3 regions of the Streptomyces sp. NPDC006393 genome follow, and region 2 is predicted to be linked to each of the others. Evidence: riboswitches for the same ligand, from Rfam matches in the RefSeq annotation. Region 2 holds a riboswitch; each other region holds the start of a gene.

Region 1 (7,181 bases), on a different contig from region 2:
TGGCGAACGACTTGCCGAGGAACGGGCCGAGGGGGACGTACTCCCAGGCCTGGATGTCGCGCGCCGACCAGTCGTTGAGCAGGCACAGCCCGAAGACGTGCTCCCGGAAGTCCTCCAGCGCCACCGGCCGGCCGAGCCGCGACGGCACACCGACCACGAAACCGACCTCGGCCTCGATGTCCAGCCGGACGGAGGGCCCGAAGACCGGGGCGGGATCGCCGGGGGCCTTCCGCTGGCCCGAGGGACGCACGACGTCCGTGCCCGAGACGACCACCGTGCCCGAGCGGCCGTGGTAGCCGATCGGCAGGTGCTTCCAGTTGGGGGTCAGCGAGTCCTCGGCGTCCGGGCGGAAGATCTGCCCCACGTTCCGCGCGTGGTTCTCGGAGGCGTAGAAGTCGACGTAGTCGGCGACCTCGAAGGGCAGGTGCAGGGTCACCGAGGACAGCGGGTGCAGGAACGGCGCGACCGTCTCCTGATGCGACGGCACCGTCACCCACGCCGTCAGCGCGCGCCGCACGTCCGACCAGGCGGTGCGGCCGGCCGCGAGCAGCGGGTTCAGAGTGGGCCGCGCGAGCAGGGCGGCGTACGGCGAGCCGAGCGCCACGGCCGCGGCGCCCGCGTCGAGGACGTGGTCGCCGAGCCGGACGCCGACGGTCCGCTCCTGCGATCCGGCGCGGGAGAAGACGCCGTAGGGAAGGTTGTGCGGACCGAAGGGGTCGCCCTCGGGGACCTCGAAGGGGGGCATCGGGTACTGCCTCTCTTTCGTGTGCCGTGCGTTCCAGTGGTTCGGGCCACACGTTCATGTGGTCGCGCCACACGTTACGGGGGCGTTGGCTGTCTTGGGCAGTGCCTAAAGAGTTTGCAATGTCCGGATTGGCCTTGTCGGAGCGGGCAATTCCGGCTTAGCGTCCTTTGGGGGACGCGGACGGGGTGGGTCCGCTCCGTAGGGGGGACACGTGGGGGGACCCGTGGCCAGGAATGCCGTCAGCGTGCCTTTCGGCGCCGACCGTGATGTGCCGGGCCTGATCGTGAAGTTCGGCGACTATCCGCTGCACCACGGCGGGGTGGGGGCGATCCGCAGTCTGGGCCGGCTGGGCGTGCCCATGTACGCGATCACCGAGGACGCCTACACGCCGGCGGCCTCCTCCCGTTATCTCAAACGGGCGTTCGTCTGGCCGACGAGGGGCACCGAGGAGGCGGACCACCTGGTGGAGGGACTGCTGCGGATCGGCAACCGCATCGGGCGGCCCACCGTCCTGGTGCCCACCGACGAGGAGGCGGCCGTCCTGATCGCCGAGCACCAGGACGAACTCAAGGGCCACTTCCTCTTCCCGCGTGTCACCCCGGATCTGCCGCGCCGCCTGGCCAGCAAGCAGGGCCTGCACGAACTCTGCGTCGAGCACGGCGTCCCGAGCCCGGCGGCGGCCTTCCCGCAGTCGTACGAGGACATCGCCGCGTTCGCCGAGACGGCCCGCTTCCCGGTGGTGGCCAAGAACCGCGAGGCGTTCGTGCGCCGCAGCCGGCCGGCCGTGAACGGCACCACGCGGATCGCCACCCGCGAGGGACTGCTCGCGCTCGCCCGCGACTGGGGCCCTCGGCCGGGGGTGATCCTCCAGGAGTACCTGCCCCGGGAGGAGGCCGAGGACTGGATCGTGCACGCCTACTTCGACCAGGACTCCACGCCGCTCGCGATGTTCACCGGTGTGAAGGTCCGCTCCTGGCCGCCGCACGCGGGGATGACGGCCAACGCGTACGTGGTCGACAACCCGGAACTCGCCGACCTCGCCGCGCGTTTCATCAAACAGATCGGCTTCACCGGAATCATCGACCTCGACCTGCGCTTCGACCGGCGCGACGGACAGTACAAGCTTCTCGACTTCAACCCGCGCATGGGCGCCCAGTTCCGGCTCTTCGAGAACGAGTCGGGGGTGGATGTCGTACGCGCCATGCACCTCGACCTGACCGGGCGGCCCGTTCCCGAGGGGGAACAGCGGGCCGGCCACCGCTACGTCGTGGAGAACATCGACCTGCCCGCCCTGATCGCCTACCGGCGCAGCGGATACACCACACCGCACGCCCCGGCGAAGGCGAGCGGGACCGAGCCGGCCTGGTTCGCGGGTGACGACCCGCTGCCGTTCCTCACCATGCTGGCCCGCTTCGTGCGGCCGGGCGCGAAGCACCTGTTCCAGCTGTGGCGCACCAACCGCCGTAGCGGCACGACCGGTTAGACGCCATGTCCGGCGGTCGTCCCGCGGCCGGCCCCGCCCACCGCGGCGGCAGGTGACGCGACGCATCTGCACATCCTGGGGAGGGACTTCGTAAATCGTCTTGGCCGCGTTGGGCTTCCTCGGCCACGAGCTGCGCACGGAGCTTCGTGTGCGGCACGGAGTTCGCCTCACCACGGCCGGCCCGCCATCTGGCGGTGGCACACGGCTCAGCATTTCGCGGAGGCGGTGGACGAGTTGGAGGGAGGTGGCGGCCGGTAAGGCGGGGCTGCAGGGGGCGTCCGGTTCCGGTGGGGCCGGGGGTGCGGCGGATCCGTATTCTCTGATCATGCCCGCTCCCCTTGCATATGCCCTCATCGCCACCGACCTGGACGGAACGCTGCTGCGCGCCGACGACACCGTGTCCGAGCGGTCCCTGGCCGCACTCGCGCGGGCCGCGGCGGCCGGTGCCCGGCACCTCGTCGTCACCGGCCGGCCGGCGCCGAGGGTCCGGGCGCTGCTGAAGGCCCTGGGCTCCACGGGCCTCGCGGTGTGCGGCCAGGGGGCGCAGCTCTACGACGCCGGGGCCGACCGTCTGCTGTGGTCGGTCACGCTGGACACGGAGACGGCCGAGACCGCGCTCGGCAAGATCGAGGCCGAGGTGGGGGAGGTGTACGCCGCGGTCGACCAGGACGGAGCGGACGGGCTCACGCTCATCGAGCCGGGGTACCGCATGCCGCACCCGACCCTGCCGGCGTGGCGGGTCGAGCGGCGTGAGGAACTGTGGCAGGCGCCCATCAGCAAGGTGCTGCTGCGCCATCCCGTGCTGTCCGACGACGAGTTGGCCGAGGTCGCCCGTGGCGCGGTCGGTTCGCTCGCCACGGTCACCATGTCGGGGCCGGGGACCGTCGAGCTCCAGCCCTGCGGCATCACCAAGGCGACCGGGCTGGCGCTGGCCGCCGAGCGCCTGGGGCTCGGCCGGCACAGCGCCGTGGCCTTCGGGGACATGCCGAACGACATCCCCATGTTCCAGTGGGCCGCCCGGGGCGTGGCCATGGCCAACGCCCATCCCGAGCTGAAGGCCGTGGCCGACGAGGTCACCCTGTCGAACGAGGACGACGGCATCGCCGTCGTCCTCGAGCGGTTGTTCCCCTAGAGAACGGGTGGGGCGACGAGAACGGGGGGGCGGCCGATCAGTACGCGCTGAAGACGTTGTCGATCGAGCCGTACCGGTCGGCCGCGTAGTTGCAGGCGGCCGTGATGTTCGCGACCGGGTCGTAGATGTCGAACGAGGTGCCGTCGACGTGGTAGGCGTTGAAGGTCGGCTGGATGACCTGGAGCAGGCCCTTGGACGGGATGCCCTTGGCGGCGTTGGAGTCCCAGAGGTTGATGGCCTGCGGGTTGCCGGACGACTCGCGCATCACGTTGCGGTAGATGCCGTTGTAACTGCCCGGGATGCCCTTGTCGGACATGATCGCGAGGGACTCGCGGATCCAGCCGTCGAGGGTGTTCGGGTAGGCCACCGTGCTCGCGGCCTCGGTGGTCGTGCTCTTGGCCGGGGTGGCGGCGGAGGCGCTGGTGGCGCCGATGAGCGGCAGGGCGAGGACGGCGGCACCCGTGCCGCTGACGGCGAGGGTGCGGACGAGACGAGCGGCGCGGGTACGGCGCTGGACCTGTGCGGGCATGGAAATTCCTCTCCTACGCCTGCGAGGTGAGCTGTCGGGTTCGGGCGGGGAGGTGCCCGGCCGTGTCCCGCGGGACACGGCTTCACCCCAAGCCGTTCCGGCACGGCGTACGACGACGTACGGCGCTCCGGCCCGGCGACTTACCTGGGTCCCCCGCTCCTGCCATGAGTGGTTCGGTCGATGGGCATCGGGCGGCGGCAGGATTCGGCGTCCGCTCGATGGACCGGGAACGTATGCGAGAGCACATGTCCGGAACAAGTGCTCGGATTGCAGATCGTCCTGATTGACCTTGATCTGAGACGTATGGGGCGCTTGATCCTTTGCTATTGCCAAGGGTCAACTGGCATGCGGGGGAAGGGAAGGCGAGAAGAGGGGGCGCACGGAGGGTCGAAGGCCCGGCGTGACCCAACTCACGGTTTCATGGAGCGAAGAGCAATTACGGCTAAGCGGAATTGAGATGACAATAGGGTTAAATCGGGCCATGGGGTGTGCGGGCGTGACGGTCGTCACTTCGGGTGACCTCGTGGCCAGTGCGTACGTGTGCACCTGTGCGCATGTGTGCGAGTGGAGGCGACCCCGGGTAGGGAGAGGTAAGTCGCTAAATATCTGTGCATATGTGGCGATCGAAAACATATCGGGCGTGATCCGATACCGCCTGGCCTGTATAGGTGGGCGCCATCGGTGATCGAAACGTGACCGGATACGCTGACTTGAGTGATGGCAGCGACCTATCGACAAACCGTGTAAGCGCCAGCAGACACCAGCAGACAGGAGACCCCTCGTGACCGTCGTCGGGCCGTTCGGGCTGAGCGTGCGGGACCAGGCTCTCGAAGCCGATGTCCAGGCCGGATTGGCGGCTGTCGAGGAAGGGCTGCTCGAGGCCACCAAGAGTGAGGTCCCCTTCATCACCGAGGCCGCGCAGCACCTGGTCAAGGCGGGCGGGAAGCGGTTCCGGCCGCTGCTCGTGATGCTGGCGGCGCAGTTCGGCGACCCGTACGCGCCGGGGGTCGTGCCCGCGGCCGTGGTGGTGGAGCTGACCCACCTGGCCACGCTGTACCACGACGACGTGATGGACGAGGCCGCCGTGCGGCGCGGGGTGGCCAGCGCGAACACCCGCTGGGGCAACTCCGTCGCGGTCCTCACCGGCGACTTCCTGTTCGCCCGGGCCTCCCAGATCCTCGCCGACCTCGGGCCCGAGGCGGTCCGCGTGCAGGCACTGGCGTTCGAGCGGCTGGTCACCGGGCAGATCCTGGAGACGGCGGGGCCGCAGGACGGACGGGATCCGGTCGACCACTACCTGGACGTGCTGGGCGGCAAGACGGGGTCGCTGGTGGCCGTGTCGTGCCGGTTCGGCGCGATGATGTCCGGCGCCGACGAGACCGTCGTGGACGTGCTGACGCAGTACGGCGAGCGGCTGGGTGTCGCGTTCCAGCTGGCCGACGACGTGCTGGACATCGCCTCCGACTCGCACGAGTCCGGCAAGACCCCGGGGACGGACCTGCGGGAGGGCATCGCGACCCTGCCGGTGCTGCGGCTGCGTGAGCGGGCGCAGCGGCTGGGACTGTCCGAGGACATCGCGCTGTGCGAGCTGCTGGACTCCGACCTCAGCGACGACGCGCTCCACGCGGAGGCCCTCGCGGCGCTGCGGGCGCACCCCGCCCTGGAGCAGGCCCGCCGGGACACCGTGCGGTACGCGGAGGAGGCGCGCGCCGCGCTGGCGCCGCTGCCCGAGTGCGACGCCAAGGCCGCGCTGCTCCAGCTGTGCGACGCGGTGGTGCACCGCGCCGGCTGAGGCCGGTCCTCCCCGAAGCGGCCTGCTGAGGCCGGTTTCCCTCACGGACACGGGCGGCGTCTCCACCCGACCCCTACGGGTCGGGTGGAGACGCCGCCGCTTCATGTCATACCGCAGGCGTACGCGGAGTTGGCTCCGCGGTCTGACGCTTCCGCGCGGCCGATTTGGTCAGATGGAAACCACGGACCACACCACTCCTCACCGATTCGGGTGAGAATGGCGGCTCGGGGTGGGAGCAGTACAGACGGTCAGCCGCCGCCGACGACGGAGGTAAGGCACACATGGCACCGTACGAATCCGACGACACCAGGAGCGCGGCGGTCGACGACCCGCACTCGGCGCGGCGCAAGGCCGCGCGCTACGTCGTCCCGGTCGCGGTGGTGGGGGTGGCGGCGGCGACCATCGGGCTCGTCCCCGCACTCGCCGACTCCGGCGACCCGGACCTTCCGAAGATCACCGCGCAGCAACTCATCGAGAAAATCGCCAAGTCGGACGTCCAGCAGCTGTCCGGCACCGCCAAGATCACCACCGACCTCGGTCTGCCGAACCTCGGCGGTCTGGAGAGCGGCCTGCTCTCCGGCGCCGCCAAGGGCGGTGACGGATCGTCGGCCGACCCGAGCACCAAGCTGACCGAGCTGGCCTCCGGCACGCACACCCTGCGCGTCGCGGCGGACGGCCCGGACCGGCAGAAGGTCTCGCTGATCGAGAGCGCCGCCGAGTACAGCCTCATCCACAACGGCAAGGACGTCTGGGGCTACGACAGCAAGTCCAACGAGGTCTACCACAGCACCGCGGAGCAGGACGGCACCAAGCACCGGGACGAGGTGCCGGCCACGCCCAAGGACTTCGCCGACCAGGCCCTGAAGTCGGTCGACGACACCACCTCGGTGACGGTCGACGGCACCGCGCAGGTCGCCGGCCGGGACGCCTACCGGCTGGTCATCAAGCCCAAGCACGCCTCCGGCACCACGGTCGGCGTGATCAGCATCGCGGTGGACTCCAGGACCGGGATGCCGCTGAAGTTCACGCTCACCCCGGCGAGCGGGGGCGCCGCCGTGGTGGACGCCGGCTTCACCCAGGTCAGTTTCGCCAGGCCGGCCGCTTCCACGTTCGACTTCACCCCGCCCAAGGGCGCGAAGGTCACCGAGAAGAAGGACGCCGAGGCGGGCGCGCGCTCCGTCCGGCCGGGGGCCCCGCACCGGGACCTCGCCCCGCAGAAGGGGTTCGCCAAGGAGGGCACGAAGGTCCTCGGCAAGGGCTGGAACTCCATCGCGGTCCTCGACTCCGGCGCCAAGGGCGGCATCCCGTCGTCCTCCGGCAAGGGGGACCTGGGCGGCTTCCTCGGCTCGCTCGGCGACCACGTCAGCGGGAAGTTCGGCAAGGGCACGGTCTTCTCCACCCGCCTGGTCAACGCCCTGATCACGGACGACGGCAAGGTCTACGTCGGCACCGTCACCAAGGACGCCCTGGTGAAGGCGGCGAACGCCGGACAGTAGGCAC
Region 2 (7,181 bases):
CCAGGTGTCGCCGTGGTAACCGCCCCGCCAGGTCAGCAGCCGCCGCTTGGCCGGGCGGCCCAGCGAGCGCCAGTACTGGAGGCACATCTTGGCCGCGACCTCGACCGAGACCGACCCGGAGTCGGCGAGAAAGACATGTTCCAGACCGTCGGGCGACATGTCGACAAGGAGCTTCGCGAGCCGGACGGCGGGCTCATGGGTGAGCCCGCCGAACATCACATGGCTCATCCGGCCCAGCTGGGCATGGACGGCCTCGTTGAGCACCGGGTGGTTGTACCCGTGGATCGCGGCCCACCAGGACGACATGCCGTCCACGACGTCGTCGTCGGTTCCGTCGGCGTGCCTCAGTTTCAGACGGACGCCGCTCGCCGACTCGACGACGAGCGGTTCCTGACGGCCGGGCATCGGGCCGTACGGGTGCCACACGTGCCGCCGGTCGAGCTCCAGCAGCGCGGACACGCTCAGGTCGCTGGGGCCGGGCAGATCAGGCATTGGGCGCGAGATCCGTTCCGGCGCCCCGGCGGCGCACGGCGACCAGGTCCGTGCGGGGCTCGCTCACCGAGGGGGCCGCGTCGGCGGCGGTACCGCACACGCCGCCCTCGTGACAGCCGACGGAGGCGCCCTCGTGACAGCCACCGGAGGAGCCGTCGTGGCAGCCGCCGGACGCCCGGTGCTCCGGCAGCGTCACCTGGCCGGCGCCCTCCACCTCGAATCCGGCGTCCGCGATCATCTCCAGGTCGGCCTTGCCGGCCTGGCCCTCGCTGGTCAGGTAGTCACCGAGGAAGATCGAGTTGGCCAGGTGCAGGGCGAGCGGCTGCATCGTGCGCAGATGCACCTCGCGGCCACCCGCGATCCGTACCTCCACATCGGGGCAGACGAACCGGACCATCGCCAGGATGCGCAGACAGCGCTGCGGGGTGAGGTTCCACTCCTTGGCCAGCGGGGTGCCCTCGAACGGGATCAGGAAGTTCACCGGCACCGAGTCCGGGTCCAGTTCGCGCAGCGAGAACACCACGTCGACCAGGTCCTCGTCGCTCTCGCCCATGCCGGCGATGAGCCCGGAGCAGGCGGACAGCCCGGCCGCGTGCGCCTTGGTCACGGTGTCCACCCGGTCGGCGTAGGTGTGGGTGGTGGTGATGTCGCCGTAGGTCGCCTCGGAGGTGTTGAGGTTGTGGTTGTAGGCGTCGGCCCCGGCCTCGCGCAGCCGCTCGGCCTGGCCGTCGGAGAGCAGCCCGAGACAGGCGCACACCTCGACGCCCTCGTTCTGGTCCTTGATGGCCTTGATGGTCTCCGAGACCCGGTCCACGTCACGGTCGGTCGGACCGCGCCCGCTGGCCACCAGGCACACCCGCTTGGCGCCGCCGGCCAGCCCGGCCGCCGCGGCCTCGGAGGCCTCGTCCGGCTTGAGCCAGGTGTACTTGAGGATGTCCGCCTTCGAGCCGAGCCGCTGAGAGCAGTAGGAGCAGTCCTCGGGGCACAGGCCCGACTTGAGGTTGACCAGATAGTTGAGTTTCACCCGTCGGCCGAACCAGTGGCGGCGCACCTTGCCGGCCGCCGCCACCACATCGAGCAGGTCGTCGTCGGAGGTGGCCAGGACGGCCAGAGCTTCCTCGCGGGTCGGCAGCTCGCGCCGAAGCCCCTTGTCCACCAGCGTGTTCAGCAGGTCCATGAGAGTCGATCCTGTCCTAAGGGACCGCCCCGGGCCAAGGAGGGTTTGCACAACTACAGTCGGTTCGACGTGTGGGTATTGCCACACGATGCCCGGCCGGCCGTCCGGCTAGTGTCTGTGCACTGCCTACAAAAGCCCGGAGGAACCATGGCGTTCGGCTGGATCGACGAGCAGGCGGACGCGCGCCGCCGGGCCGGACTCGTACGGACCCTGCGCCCCCGTCCGGCCGACTCGCCGCTGCTGGACCTGGCGAGCAACGACTACCTGGGGCTGGCCCGCCACCCCGAGGTGACCGGCGCGGCCGCCGCGGCGGCGCGCGCCTGGGGCGGCGGCTCCACCGGCTCCCGGCTCGTCACCGGCACCACGGAACTGCACACGGAACTGGAGCGCGAGCTGGCGGACTTCTGCGGCTTCGAGGCGGCGCTCGTGTTCTCCTCCGGATACGCCGCCAACCTCGCCGCGGTCACCGCGCTCGCGCCGCACGGCTCGCTGATCGTCTCCGACGCGGGCAACCACGCCTCGCTCATCGACGGCTGCCGGCTGGCCCGCGCCACCACTCAGGTCGTCGCGCACGCCGACCCCGAGGCCGTGCGCAAGGCGCTCGGCACCCACGCGGGCGAGGCGGTCCTCGTCTCCGACACCGTGTTCTCGGTCGACGGCGACGCGGCCCCGCTCGCCGAGTTCGCGGCGGCCTGCCGGGAGCGCGGTGCGGGACTGGTTGTCGACGACGCCCACGGCCTGGGCGTCCTCGGCCCCGGCGGCCGCGGCGCCCCGCACGCGGCAGGGCTCGCGGGCGCCGACGACGTGGTGGTGACGGCCACGCTGTCCAAGTCGCTCGGCAGCCAGGGCGGGGCCGTGCTCGGACCCGCCCGGGTGATCGAACACCTGGTCAACGCGGCCCGGACGTTCATCTTCGACACGGGCCTGGCCCCCGCCGCGGCGGGGGCGGCCCTGGCCGCCCTGAGGCTGCTGCGCCGCGAACCGGAACGGGCGGCGCGGGCGCGCACGGTGGCGGCCGAACTGCACGCACGCCTGACCGCCGCGGGGCTCGAGGCGGTGCGCCCGGACGCCGCGGTGGTCTCCGTGCGGGCGCCGTCCCAGGAGAGTGCCGTGCGCTGGGCGGCCGACTGCAGTGCGGCGGGCCTGGTCGTAGGATGCTTTCGTCCTCCTTCCGTGCCCGACGGCATCTCACGGCTCCGGCTGACCGCCCGTGCCGACCTCTCCGGGGCTCAGATCGAACGCGCTGTACGGGTGATCGGCGAGACGCGGCCATGAGTCGGCGTGACACGGCCGTGCGCCACCGGATACGGACTCAGATGCGGTGCACCGCGGCCGTGAAGTCCGCCCAGCTCCCGGGGGAGAAGAGCAGCGCGGGTCCGGCCGGGGCCTTGGAGTCGCGCACGGCGAGCAGTCCGGCGCACGGCCCTGAGGCCGGCCGGGCCGTCTCGACGCAGTTGTTGGCTCCCGTGCTGTAGCTGCTGCGCAGCCACCGCACACCGTGCAGATCGGTAGGGGAAGGTACGTGCCGCAGCAAAGCGGACATGGTGCCTCCTTACGCGGTTGCGTGCCGTGCCGTCACCTGTCGTGGTGTATCGCGGCGATGAAGTCCAACGAGTCCTCGATCGAAAGCGCGTGGTACCGAAGGGAGTTGAAGGCCTCGGTGTAGGCCTCTAGGTCTTCTTTCCGTTCGAGGTGGAGGCTACTCGTCAAGTGGTCGAGAACAACGACGTCCAGATCAGAAGTGTTCGAAAATGAAAAGATTACGAAAGGCCCGGTGATGCCGATATGCGCCCCGGCGGCGAACGGCAGTACCTGGAGCCGGACTTGGGGCAGTCGTGCCGCAGCGGTCAGGCGTTCCAGCTGCCGCGCCATCACCTCCGGCCCGCCGACCTCCCGGCGCAGCACCGCCTCGTCCAGTACCGCGTGCAGCTCCAGCGGCTGATCTGCCCGCAGCACGTCCTGCCGGGCCAGCCGCACCTCCACCAGGGCGTCCAGCCGTTCGTCGTCCAGCCCGTCCACGGCGGCCCGGGTCACCGCGCGGGCGTACTCCGGGGTCTGCAACAGCCCCGGGACCACCGAGGTCTCCAGCGTGCGCATCGCGGTGGCCTGGGACTCCAGGCTGATGAAGTCCCGGTACGTCGGCGGCAGTACGCCCCGATAGGCGTGCCACCAGTGCTCCCGCTCGTCGCCGCCGTCGGAGCCCGCCAGCACCATGAGCAGATCGCGCAGACGGGCGTCGCGGACCGCGTAGGCGTCCAGCAGTAACCGCACATCGGCCGGTTTGACCCCGCTCGCGCCGGTCTCGATCCGGCTCACCTTCGACTGGTGCCAGCCCACCAGCCGGGCCGCCTCACCACTGGTGAGGCCCGCGTCGGCGCGCAGCGCGCGCAGTTCGGCGCCCAGCTTGCGGCGGCGCACCGCGGGACCGTGCTGCATCGACTGCTCCTCACTCCTTCTGGGCTCCCGGTGACAGCCTTCGGGAACCCGCGCCAAATCCGCTCGGCCGTCGCAGAGTTCACCGCTTCGAGCGACAGATATATGCATATCTTGGTGGATCGCCACCCGTGACCGGCCCGGTGGTGGCAGTCTGACGGCGAAGCACCAGTCCGGGACCGTACTCGAACCATCCGCTCCGTGTCGGACCCCGGTCCCGTGGGAAAGGGACGACGTCGCCATGGCAGACCATCTGGAAGCATCCGTCACTCTGCCGAGCGATCCCGCCTCGGTCTCCGCCGCCCGGACCTATGTGGTGGGCACCCTGGCGGAGTGGGGCCTTCCGTCGGACACGGACACCGCCGACACCGTACGGCTCATCGTCTCCGAACTCGCCACCAACGCCGTGCAGCACACCCTCGGGCAGTCACCCACCTTCACGGTGGACATGGTCCTGGAACGGGACGAACACCTGCGCATCGGCGTGACCGACAGCCACCCGCGGTTCCCCAGACGACTGCCGGCCGCCGTCCAGCAGGACAACGGCCGGGGAATGGTGATCATCCGGTGGCTCACGGCGGAGTGCGGCGGCAGCCTCACTGTGCGGCCCACCCGCGAGGGCGGCAAGACGGTCTGGATCGAGCTCCCGTGGACCTTCGAGGACCGCCCGGTGACGACGGCGGGCCGACAGGAGTCGTAGGCGCGGCTGAGGGGGTGTGCGTGACGGCCCGAGGCGGTGGCGGCGGCCCGCAGGCCCCGCCACCGCCTCGGGCTCGTCAGCTGACCCGGCCGTACCAGACGCTGCGCGTCCAGATCTTCTCGAGCCGCACCACGTCCCCGGTCCGCGGAGCGTGCCAGATCTTGCCGCTGCCGGCGTAGATGCCGACGTGGTAGACGTACGAGCCCGAGTGGAAGAACACCAGGTCCCCGGCCCTGCGGCTGCGTGCGGAGATGTGGCGGGTCCTGTTGTACTGCTGGGCGGCCGTGCGCGGCAGCCGCTTGCCCGCCTTCTTGAACGAGTACAGCGTGAGCCCGGAGCAGTCGAACCTGCGCGGACCGGTCGCTCCCCACTGGTAGGGGGCGCCCTTCTTGGACGCCGCGATCTTGAGCGCCTTCGTCGCCAGGGTCGCGGCCGAGGCGTCCGGCGCGAAGCCCGGCACCACGATCGAGCCGCCCACGGCGGCGATGGTCAGGGCCGAGGCCGTGCCGGCCCGGGCCATGAACGACGGGACACGATTGAGCGCAGTCATGCGCAACCCTTCGTCAGCCGCCTGTGAAGGATGACCTGTCGGATTCGGGCTGGCGAAGTAGCCCGGCCGCGTCGGACGCGGCTTCACCCCAAGGGCTGCTCGGCCCGGCCATGGCGTGACCGAACCGGCGACCCGTCGTGCTCGGGTCCTCCACTCCTGCCGATCCACTGCCGTCGACCGGTCGTCCGGGCGGCGGCAGGACTCGGCGTCCGCCCGGACCGCCCCGCCGCTGCGGCGGGGGCTTGTCGTCAGACAGGGATCTTGGCTCACGGATGTCCGAAAATCCCAACGGAACCGGAGATTTGTGTTGTTACTCACCACTCACCCGTTCGGGTGGACACCCCCGCCTTCGAACGTCTGTCGCCTTCCGGGGCGAGGCCCGGACCAGCGTCGTAACACCTCGTTGCGCCAAGTGGGGCAGGTGCGTTGCGCAACCGCTGCGGCCCGGGAGAAGGATCGTCGTTTCCACCGAAAGGCCGTACGTCATTTGGTCCGTTCCGGCCTATCCGCGCCCGCCGTGTCTCCGCCGCCGGGCCGTCGCACGGCTGCGGGGGCGTCAACTCGCGGCGTCGGAGGGCACCGTGACGCGGGCGGTGCGCCGGTCGCCGTCCAGGACCCGCAGCGCCCGCGCCAGGGTCGCCGCGTGCAGCTCCGTCTCGCCCCGCTGGTGCATCAGCGTCAGAGCGTCGCGCAGCTCGGCCGCCCTGCCGACCAGGGCCTGGGCGGCCCTCAGGCCCCGGTAGGTGTCGCCGGACCGGGCGGGATTGATCCGGCCGAGCAGGTCCACCACGTCGAGGTAACGGTCGATCAGTTCCGCCTCGGCGCGGGTCAGCGCCGGCAGCGGCGGCAGCTCGGGTGGCAGCATCGGCGGCTCACCCCGCGTCCGGTGCGGTCCGTACGGCGTCGCGGCCCGGGACGATCCGGTCCACGAGCCCGTACTCCAGCGCGCCTTGCGCGTCCAGGATCCGCTCGCGGTCCAGGTCCGCGGCCACCTGCTCCGGGGCGCGCCCGGTGTGCCGTACGAGCATGTCCTCCAGGCGGGCCCGCACGCGCAGCAGCTCCTCCGCGCGGACGGTCAGGTCCGACACCTGCCCCTCCACCGGCTCGGGCAGCGACGGCTGGCGCAGCACCATCCGTGCGCCGGGCAGCGCGGACCGCTTGCCCGGGGCGCCCGCGGCCAGCAGCACGGCCGCGGCCGAGACGGCCTGGCCCAGGCAGACCGTCGCCACGTCGCAGGCGACGAACGCCATCGTGTCGTGGATCGCCGCCATGGCCTCGAAGGATCCGCCGGGCGAGTTGACGTACAGCGAGATGTCCCGGTCGGGGTTCTGGTGCTCGAGATGGACGAGCTGTGCGACGACGTCGTTCGCCGAGATGTCGTCGATCGGCGTGCCGAGCAGGACGATCCGTTCCTCCAGGAGTTTCGCGTACGGGTCCAGGGTGCGTCGTCCGGCGCTCGTGAGCTCGGTGAACTCCGGCGGGACGTGGTGGTCGGACGGTCGGTTCATGGCGCATCTCCTCCAGAGAGAGATCTGTAAAAAATGTACAGGACGTACGTACGTGGAGGAGGGGTGTCGCCGGGGATCGCACGGTGATCCGGCGGTGATCCGGTCTCCGGTCGTGCTCCGGAGGGTCCTGGAGCAAGCTGGAGATGGAACTCCGGCCGCTCGACGACCCAGGAGATCTCGATGGCGTTCTTCGCGATTTCCCGGTGGCATCCCCTCCAGCCGCTCTCCGTGACCGATCTCGTGCTGGAGCACGAGCGGCTGCACGAGGAGATCGGCCAGCTGCGGCACGCCGTGACCTCGCACGCCGTCATCGACCAGGCC
Region 3 (7,181 bases), on a different contig from region 2:
GGCGTTCAGCCGGACGTCCGGTGAGGTGTTGATGACCCCGAAGGCGTTGGGCCCGATGATGCGCATGCCGTACGCGCGCGCGTGCCGCACGAGTGCGCGCTGGCGCTCGCGCCCCTCGGGTCCGCTCTCCGCGTATCCGGCGGAGATCACGACGAGCCCCTGCACACCGTGCTCGCCGCACTCGGTGACGACCGCGGGGACCTGCTCGGCCGGTACGGCCACGACGGCGAGGTCCACTGGTCCTTCGATCTCCCGCACCGAGCGGTGGGCGGGCACTCCGTCGATCTCCTGCCGGTCCTCGCCGAAGGCGCGGTTCACGGCGTGCAGCCGGCCGGTGAAGCCCGCCTCGCGGATGTGGTCCAGGACGCTGCGGCCCACGCCCCCGCGGGTGCGGCCCACCCCGATGACGGCGACCGAGCCGGGCACCAGCAGGCGGCGTACCGACCGCCCCTCGGCGCGCTGTTCCCGCGCGCGCTGCACGGCGAGGGAGCGGTCCGTGGGCTCGATGCCGAACTCCAGGTGCACGACGCCGTCCTCGAAGCTGCGCTTCTGGGTGTACCCGGCGTCGGTGAACACCTTGATCATCTTGGTGTTGGCCGGCAGCACCTCGGCGGTGAAGCGGCGGATGCCGCGCTCGCGGGCGACGGCCGCGATGTGTTCCAGGAGGGCCGAGGCGACTCCTCGCCCCTGGTGGGCGTCCTGCACCAGGAAGGCGACTTCCGCCTCGTCGGCCGGCGCGGAGGCCGGCACACCACCGGCGCCGACGCGGTCATAGCGTACGGTGGCGATGAACTCGCCGCCGATCGTGGCCGCGAGTCCCACCCTGTCCACAAAGTCGTGGTGCGTGAAGCGGTGGACGTCCTTCGCGGACAGACGCGGATAGGGCGCGAAGAAGCGGTAGTACTTGGACTCGTCCGAGACCTGCTCGTAGAAGCTGACCAAGCGGTCGGCGTCCTGGGCGGTGATGGGGCGGATCCGGGCCGTGCCGCCGTCGCGCAGCACCACGTCGGCCTCCCAGTGGGCGGGATACTCATGCCGGTCCGACGAGGTCTGCATGGGGCCCAGAGTACGGCTAGCGTCCGACAACGGCGCGAGGCAGTCTGTGGAGGAACCGCGCGAGGAAACCCATCGGACCGAGGCCGCGGTCCGACGCATTCCGGGACGGGACACCGTGCCGCTCCGGGGCGTGCTCCACGTGTGGGAAACTGGTCTAGACAACCCTGATACACCGAAGGGCAGCATCACATGGCTGAGCGCCGCGTCAACGTCGGCTGGGCCGAGGGCCTCCACGCCCGCCCCGCTTCCATCTTCGTCCGGGCCGCCACGGCCGCAGGTGTCCCCGTGACGATCGCCAAGGCCGACGGCACCCCCGTCAACGCGGCCTCCATGCTGGCCGTCCTCGGCCTCGGCGCCCAGGGCGGCGAGGAGGTCGTCCTGGCCTCCGACGCCGAGGGCGCGGACGCCGCCCTGGACCGGCTGGCCAAGCTGGTCTCCGAGGGGCTCGAGGAGCTTCCCGAGACGGTCTGACGGTCCGGTCGAGCGCTGACGTCGCGTCTCGACTCGAGCACTGAAGCCGCGTCGCCCGCACCGGGTGGCGCGGCTTCGCTCTCTCCGGCTCGTCCCTCAACGGACCGGCTCGGGGGATCGCCTCAGCGGATCAGCTCAGAGGGTCGATTCAGTCGATTCAGAGGATCGGGCAGCGGATCGGCTCAGAGGACGGCTCAGAGGATCGGCCGCACAGCGCGCCGAACGAAATTCCGATGCACCGGAAAGCCATCCCCGAAAAGGGCAGGGCGAATACCGCCACACGGAATTCCCCTCTTTGTATACGGCCGCCGCGTTAATTCCGTGCTCCCGATGTGTTTACGGGACGTTGCGAAGTCCTCACCCGGTGGGCGGCGGTCGCGCGCTCGGCGTGCACGGCGGTCAGCGCCCGCGCGCGCTCGCCGTCGCCGCGCGCCACCGCGTCGGCGATGGCGCCGTGCTCGGCCCAGGACTCCACCGGGTCGGCCGGGACCGGCACCGAGTACATCCAGGCGATCTTGTGCCGCAGCTGGGTCAGCATGGCGGTGAGCGCCGGGCTGCCGCAGGCCTGGGTGAGCGTCTCGTGGAACCAGCCCCCCAGGGACCGCAACTCATCGCCGCCGCCGCTCACGGCCCGTTCCTGCCCCAGCCTGACCAGGCCCCGCAGCACCTTCAGATGGGCCTCCGTGCGCCGCTGGGCGGCCCTGGAGGCAGCCAGCGGTTCCAGCAGGAGCCGCATCTCCAGCAGGTCGGCGGCCTCCTGCTCGGTGGGCTCCGCCACGCACGCCCCGGCGTGCCGCCGGGTCACCACGAAGCCCTCGGCCTCCAGGGTGCGCAGGGCCTCGCGCACAGGGACCCGCGAGACGCCGTAACGGCGGGCGAGAACCCCCTCGGTGAGCCGGCTGCCGCGCTCATGGACTCCGGCGACGATGTCGTCCCGGATCGCCGTGCACACCGAGTGCGCCGGAATGCGCATGACCGACCTCCGCCTGAATCCCGCCGGAATCCCCGTTTGCGCGCCACACCTGGCGCCCGTTCCGTGACTCTATTCCAGTCAGCGGGAATTTCCGACGGCGGGCCGGAATCCATGGATATTTTTTGGACAGCGCCGCGTCCGGAACGCCGAAAGCCCCGGCTTCACCGGCCGGGGCTTTCGGGCAGGGCTGCGCGGGTCGCTCAGACGTTCACACCGTGCGCGCGGAGGTAGGCGATCGGGTTGATGTCGGAGCCGTACTCCGCGGTGGTGCGGGCCTCGAAGTGGAGGTGCGGTCCGGTGACGTTGCCGGTCGCGCCGGACAGGCCTATCCGCTGGCCCGGGACGACCTTCTGGCCCACCGAGACGCCGATGGACGACAGGTGCCCGTACTGGGTGTACATGCCGTCGGCCATCCTGATCACGACCTGGTTGCCGTAGGCCCCGCCCCAGCCGGTCTGGACGACGGTGCCGATGCCGACGGCGTGCACGGTGGTGCCGCTCGCGGCGTGGAAGTCGATGCCGGTGTGGGAGCCGGAGGACCACAGGGAGCCGCCGGTCTTGTAGCCGGTGGAGACGTACGAGCCGGAGATCGGCGGCACGAAGGCGTTGAGGCGCTTGCGCTCGGCCTCGCGGGCGGCGCGCTCCTTGGCCTCGCGCTCCTTCTGCGCCAACTCGGCGGCCTTCTTGCGCGCGGCCTCCTCGGCCTTCTTCTGCTCGGCGGCCTGCCGCTGGGCGGCGGCCTGGGCGTCGATCTTCTGGGCGACGCTGTCGCCGATGGTGATGACCGGGGTCAGGCCGGTCTCCTCGGGGGCGGGAGTCTCGGCGGCCAGGGCCGGTGTGGCGGCGAGAGCGCCGAGGACTCCGGTGGTGGTGAGCGCCGCGGCACCCACCGCGCGGGCGGTGGTGCGGTGCATCCGGCTGGGGCGGCGATGCTTCCCGGTGGCGCGCGTGAACGCCATGTAGACGCTGGTCCTTTCCTTCCCTCTCGCCTACCGGGTTAGCTGACGGGTTCGGAGCAGGAAGGTCTCCTACGGACCCCTCGCTGCGCGCGCGGGTGTCCGATTCACCCCAGGGACTGGGTGGGTCCCCGGCTCCCCTGGCTCGCGCCGTACGGGGACTCGGCGATGGCTGTCCGGTGCCGCGGATGCGGCGCACTGCCCGACGAACAGCCGGACCGACGCTAGAGGGGGGCGCTGTCAATTCCCAAACCGATCCGGACTTTTGTAGCGCATGCCACAGGGCAGACAGGCAACCTCTCCCCCAATTCGGACATCGTGGGGCCCTGGTGACGCTTCGGTCACCAGGGCCCCCACGCGCGCGTGCCTCGCGTCCGCTGCCGGACGGTGTTCCCGCGGGCCGCTACTCGGCCGCGACGACGCTCACTTCTCCGATGCCCAGGGCCTCCACGGGCTCCTTGATCTGCGCCGCGTCACCGACGAGGATCGTCACCAGCCGGTCCACCGGGAAGGCGCTCACGACCGCCGCGGTGGCCTCCACCGTGCCGGTGGCGGCGAGCTGCTGATAGAGCGTCGCCTGGTAGTCGTCGGGCAGGTGCTGCTCGACCTGGTCGGCCAGCGTGCTCGCCACGGCGGCGGCCGTCTCGTACTTGAGCGGCGCCACACCGACGAGGTTCTGCACGGCGACGTCCCGCTCGGCGTCGGTGAGGCCCTCGGCCGCGAGCTTGCGCAGCACCGTGAAGAGGTCGTCCAGTGCCGGGCCGGTGTTCGGCGTGTCGACCGAGCCGCTGATCGCGAGCATCGCCGCGCCCGAGCCGTCGGGGGCCGAGCGCAGCACCTGGCCGAAGGACCGCACACCGTAGGTGTAGCCCTTCTCCTCGCGCAGGACGCGGTCCAGGCGGGAGGTGAGGGTGCCGCCGAGGCAGTAGGTGCCGAGCACCTGGGCCGGCCACACACGGGCGTGCCGGTCGGGGCCGATGCGGCCGATGAGGAGCTGGGTCTGGACGGCGCCGGGGCGGTCCACGACGACCACGCGGCCGGTGTCGTCGGCGCGCACCGCCGGCACGGGCCGCGGCTTGGCCGGCGAGCCGGCCCAGGCGCCCAGGGTCTCGCCGAGCAGCTCTTCCAGGTCGATGCCGGTGAGGTCGCCGACGACCACGGCGGTGGCCGTGGAGGGGCGGACGTGCCGGTCGTAGAAGGCGCGTACGGCCGCCGCGTCGATGCCGCGGACGGTGTCCTCGGTGCCCTGGCGCGGGCGCGACATGCGCGCGGTGGCCGGGAACAGCTCCTTGGAGAGCTCCATGGCGGCGCGGCGGGAGGGGTTGGCCAGCTCGTGCGGGATCTCGTCGAGCCGGTTGCGCACCAGCCGCTCGACCTCGGAGTCGGCGAACGCGGGCGCCCTGAGGGCGTCGGCCAGCAGGCCGAGCCCCTTGGCCAGGCGGGAGGCCGGAACCTCCAGGCTCAGCCGTACGCCGGGGTGGTCGGCGTGCGTGTCGAGGGTGGCGCCGGCCCGCTCCAGCTCGGCGGCGAACTCCTCGGCGGAGTGCTTGTCGGTGCCCTCGGAGAAGGCCCGCGCCATGATCGTGGCGACACCGTCCAGGCCGACCGGCTCGGCGTCCAGCGGGGCGTCCAGCATCACCTCGACGGCGACGACCTGCTGGCCGGGGCGGTGGCAGCGCAGGACGGTCATGCCGTTGTCCAGCGTGTCGCGCTCGGGCGCCGGGAACGCCCACGGCTTGGCCTCGCCCGCCTTGGGCTGGGGGTGGAAGTCCATCGTGGCGAGCTCGGTCACTTCGCCGCCTCCTCGGTGTCGTCGGTGGCCGCGGCGTCCGCGTCCTTGGCGTCGCCTGCTTCGGCAGTGTCGGCGGCGGTCGGCTCGTAGACGAGCACCGCGCGGTTGTCGGGACGCAGGCGCGCCTTGGCGACCTCCTGGACCTCCTCGGGCGTCACCTCCAGAACGCGCTTGACGGCGGTCAGGGCGAGCTGCGGGTCACCGAAGAGGACCGCGTACCGGCACAGCTCGTCCGCGCGGCCCGCGACCGTGCCGAGCCGGTCCAGCCACTCGCGCTCCAGCTGGGCCTGGGCGCGCTCCATCTCCTCGGCCGTGGGCCCCTCCTCGGCGAACCGGGCGAGTTCCTCGTCGATGGCGGTCTCGATGACCGGGACCTCGACGTCGCCGGAGGTCTTCACGTCCAGCCAGCCCAGCGAGGGCGCCCCGGCCAGCCGCAGCAGGCCGAACCCGGCCGCGACGGCGGTACGGTCGCGGCGCACCAGGCGGTTGTAGAGGCGGGAGGACTCGCCGCCGCCCAGGATGGTCAGCGCGAGGTCGGCCGCGTCGCTCGCGCGCGTGCCGTCGTGCGGGAGCCGGTAGGCGGCCATCAGGGCACGCGCCGGGACCTCCTCCTCGACCACCTCGCGCAGCTGCTCGCCGATGATCTCGGGCAGCGAGCCGTCGCGGGGTGCGGGCTTGCCGTCGTGGGACGGGATGGAACCGAAGTACTTCTCGATCCAGGCCAGCGTCTGCTGCGGGTCGATGTCGCCGACGACCGAGAGGACGGCGTTGTTGGGGGCGTAGTACGTGCGGAAGAACGCGCGGGCGTCCTCCAGGGTGGCCGCGTCCAGGTCGGCCATGGAACCGATCGGCGTGTGGTGGTACGGGTGGCCCTCCGGGTAGGCGAGGGCGGTCAGCTTCTCGAAGGCGGTGCCGTAGGGGACGTTGTCGTACCTCTGCCGGCGCTCGTTCTTCACGACGTCGCGCTGGTTCTCCATCGACTCGTCGTCCAGGGCTGCGAGCAGGGAGCCCATGCGGTCGGCCTCCAGCCAGAGGGCGAGCTCCAGCTGGTGGGCGGGCATGGTCTCGAAGTAGTTGGTGCGCTCGAAGCTGGTGGTGCCGTTGAGCGAGCCGCCGGCGCCCTGCACCAGCTCGAAGTGACCGTTCCCCTTCACCTGACCGGAGCCCTGGAACATCAGGTGCTCGAAAAGGTGAGCCAGTCCGGTCCGTCCCTCGACCTCGTGGCGGGAGCCGACGTCGTACCAGAGGCACACCGCCGCGACCGGGGTCAGGTGGTCCTCGGAGAGCACCACGCGCAGACCGTTGGCCAGGCGGTGCTCGGTCGCTGTCAGGCCGCCGGAGCCTGCCTCGGCTGTGGCCGTGTGACCCATGGGCATGTACGTCCCTTCGATCGCGGTGGCGGTCCGCGCACCGCCCTTCTCCTGCCGGTCCTGCCACTGTATGCAAGCGCACGGACCCCTGGCGAAGTTCCCGAACCCCGTACGCCGAGAGCGAGAAGGAAAGACGCCGGGAACGAGAAGACAAATAAGCGAATACCTGGCCGACACCACCCCCGAGCGGGAGTGGCGACGACGTCCCGGGAGCAGGTGCGACGGGGCCCGCGGCCGGCTCCGCGCGGATCGAGGCGGCGGGGTCGGGAACTCTCCCGTACTCTGCGGGGCGGCCCCGTCTCGGTCGTCACGGTTCCCGTCGTCGGCGGTCGCGGGTGGGCGTTCGAAGGGGGCCGGTCGGTGGGGTGGGGCGGGGTCTTGTCCGGGTTGTCAGTGCGGCGCGCCACAATGGTCCGCGTCAGATCCCGTCACACGCTTCAGCAAGAGTGAGCCGAAGTGGCGCGTCGGTGTCGACGGGGCGGGCGTGCACGGGCCCGAGAGGGCCGAGCGCGGTCGCCCCGCCGAGACCGGCATGAGCGCCCCGTAGGCGAGCGATCAGAGTT

What was found. A riboswitch is a leader RNA that binds a small molecule or an ion and turns the genes downstream of it on or off. The one in region 2 is predicted to bind cyclic di-AMP.
Region 1: linked by a shared signal. The riboswitch ahead of ABZ484_RS13595 (transglycosylase SLT domain-containing protein) and the one ahead of ABZ484_RS02570 (C40 family peptidase) in region 2 are both predicted to bind cyclic di-AMP.
Region 3: linked by a shared signal. The riboswitch ahead of ABZ484_RS12400 (M23 family metallopeptidase) and the one ahead of ABZ484_RS02570 (C40 family peptidase) in region 2 are both predicted to bind cyclic di-AMP.

Annotation. Positions count from the first base shown of each region.
Region 1 is NZ_JBEXZD010000025.1:7,818-14,998, reverse strand. It holds gene fahA (fumarylacetoacetase) at 1-745, opposite strand, end outside; gene ABZ484_RS13605 (ATP-grasp domain-containing protein) at 990-2,228, shown strand; gene ABZ484_RS13600 (HAD family hydrolase) at 2,554-3,360, shown strand; gene ABZ484_RS13595 (transglycosylase SLT domain-containing protein) at 3,398-3,889, opposite strand; cyclic di-AMP (ydaO/yuaA leader) riboswitch at 3,893-4,078, opposite strand; gene ABZ484_RS13590 (polyprenyl synthetase family protein) at 4,671-5,681, shown strand; gene ABZ484_RS13585 (DUF2092 domain-containing protein) at 5,963-7,177, shown strand.
Region 2 is NZ_JBEXZD010000003.1:107,223-114,403, forward strand. It holds gene ABZ484_RS02540 (adenosylmethionine--8-amino-7-oxononanoate transaminase) at 1-492, opposite strand, end outside; gene bioB (biotin synthase BioB) at 485-1,669, opposite strand; gene ABZ484_RS02550 (8-amino-7-oxononanoate synthase) at 1,817-2,944, shown strand; gene ABZ484_RS02555 (DUF397 domain-containing protein) at 2,982-3,212, opposite strand; gene ABZ484_RS02560 (helix-turn-helix transcriptional regulator) at 3,245-4,105, opposite strand; gene ABZ484_RS02565 (ATP-binding protein) at 4,344-4,802, shown strand; gene ABZ484_RS02570 (C40 family peptidase) at 4,879-5,352, opposite strand; cyclic di-AMP (ydaO/yuaA leader) riboswitch at 5,356-5,570, opposite strand; gene ABZ484_RS02575 (hypothetical protein) at 5,909-6,217, opposite strand; gene ABZ484_RS02580 (ATP-dependent Clp protease proteolytic subunit) at 6,225-6,860, opposite strand; gene ABZ484_RS02585 (ANTAR domain-containing protein) at 7,041-7,181, shown strand, end outside.
Region 3 is NZ_JBEXZD010000021.1:66,010-73,190, forward strand. It holds gene ABZ484_RS12385 (GNAT family N-acetyltransferase) at 1-1,056, opposite strand, end outside; gene ABZ484_RS12390 (HPr family phosphocarrier protein) at 1,246-1,527, shown strand; gene ABZ484_RS12395 (GntR family transcriptional regulator) at 1,841-2,500, opposite strand; gene ABZ484_RS12400 (M23 family metallopeptidase) at 2,701-3,459, opposite strand; cyclic di-AMP (ydaO/yuaA leader) riboswitch at 3,472-3,634, opposite strand; gene ABZ484_RS12405 (pitrilysin family protein) at 3,860-5,248, opposite strand; gene ABZ484_RS12410 (pitrilysin family protein) at 5,245-6,618, opposite strand.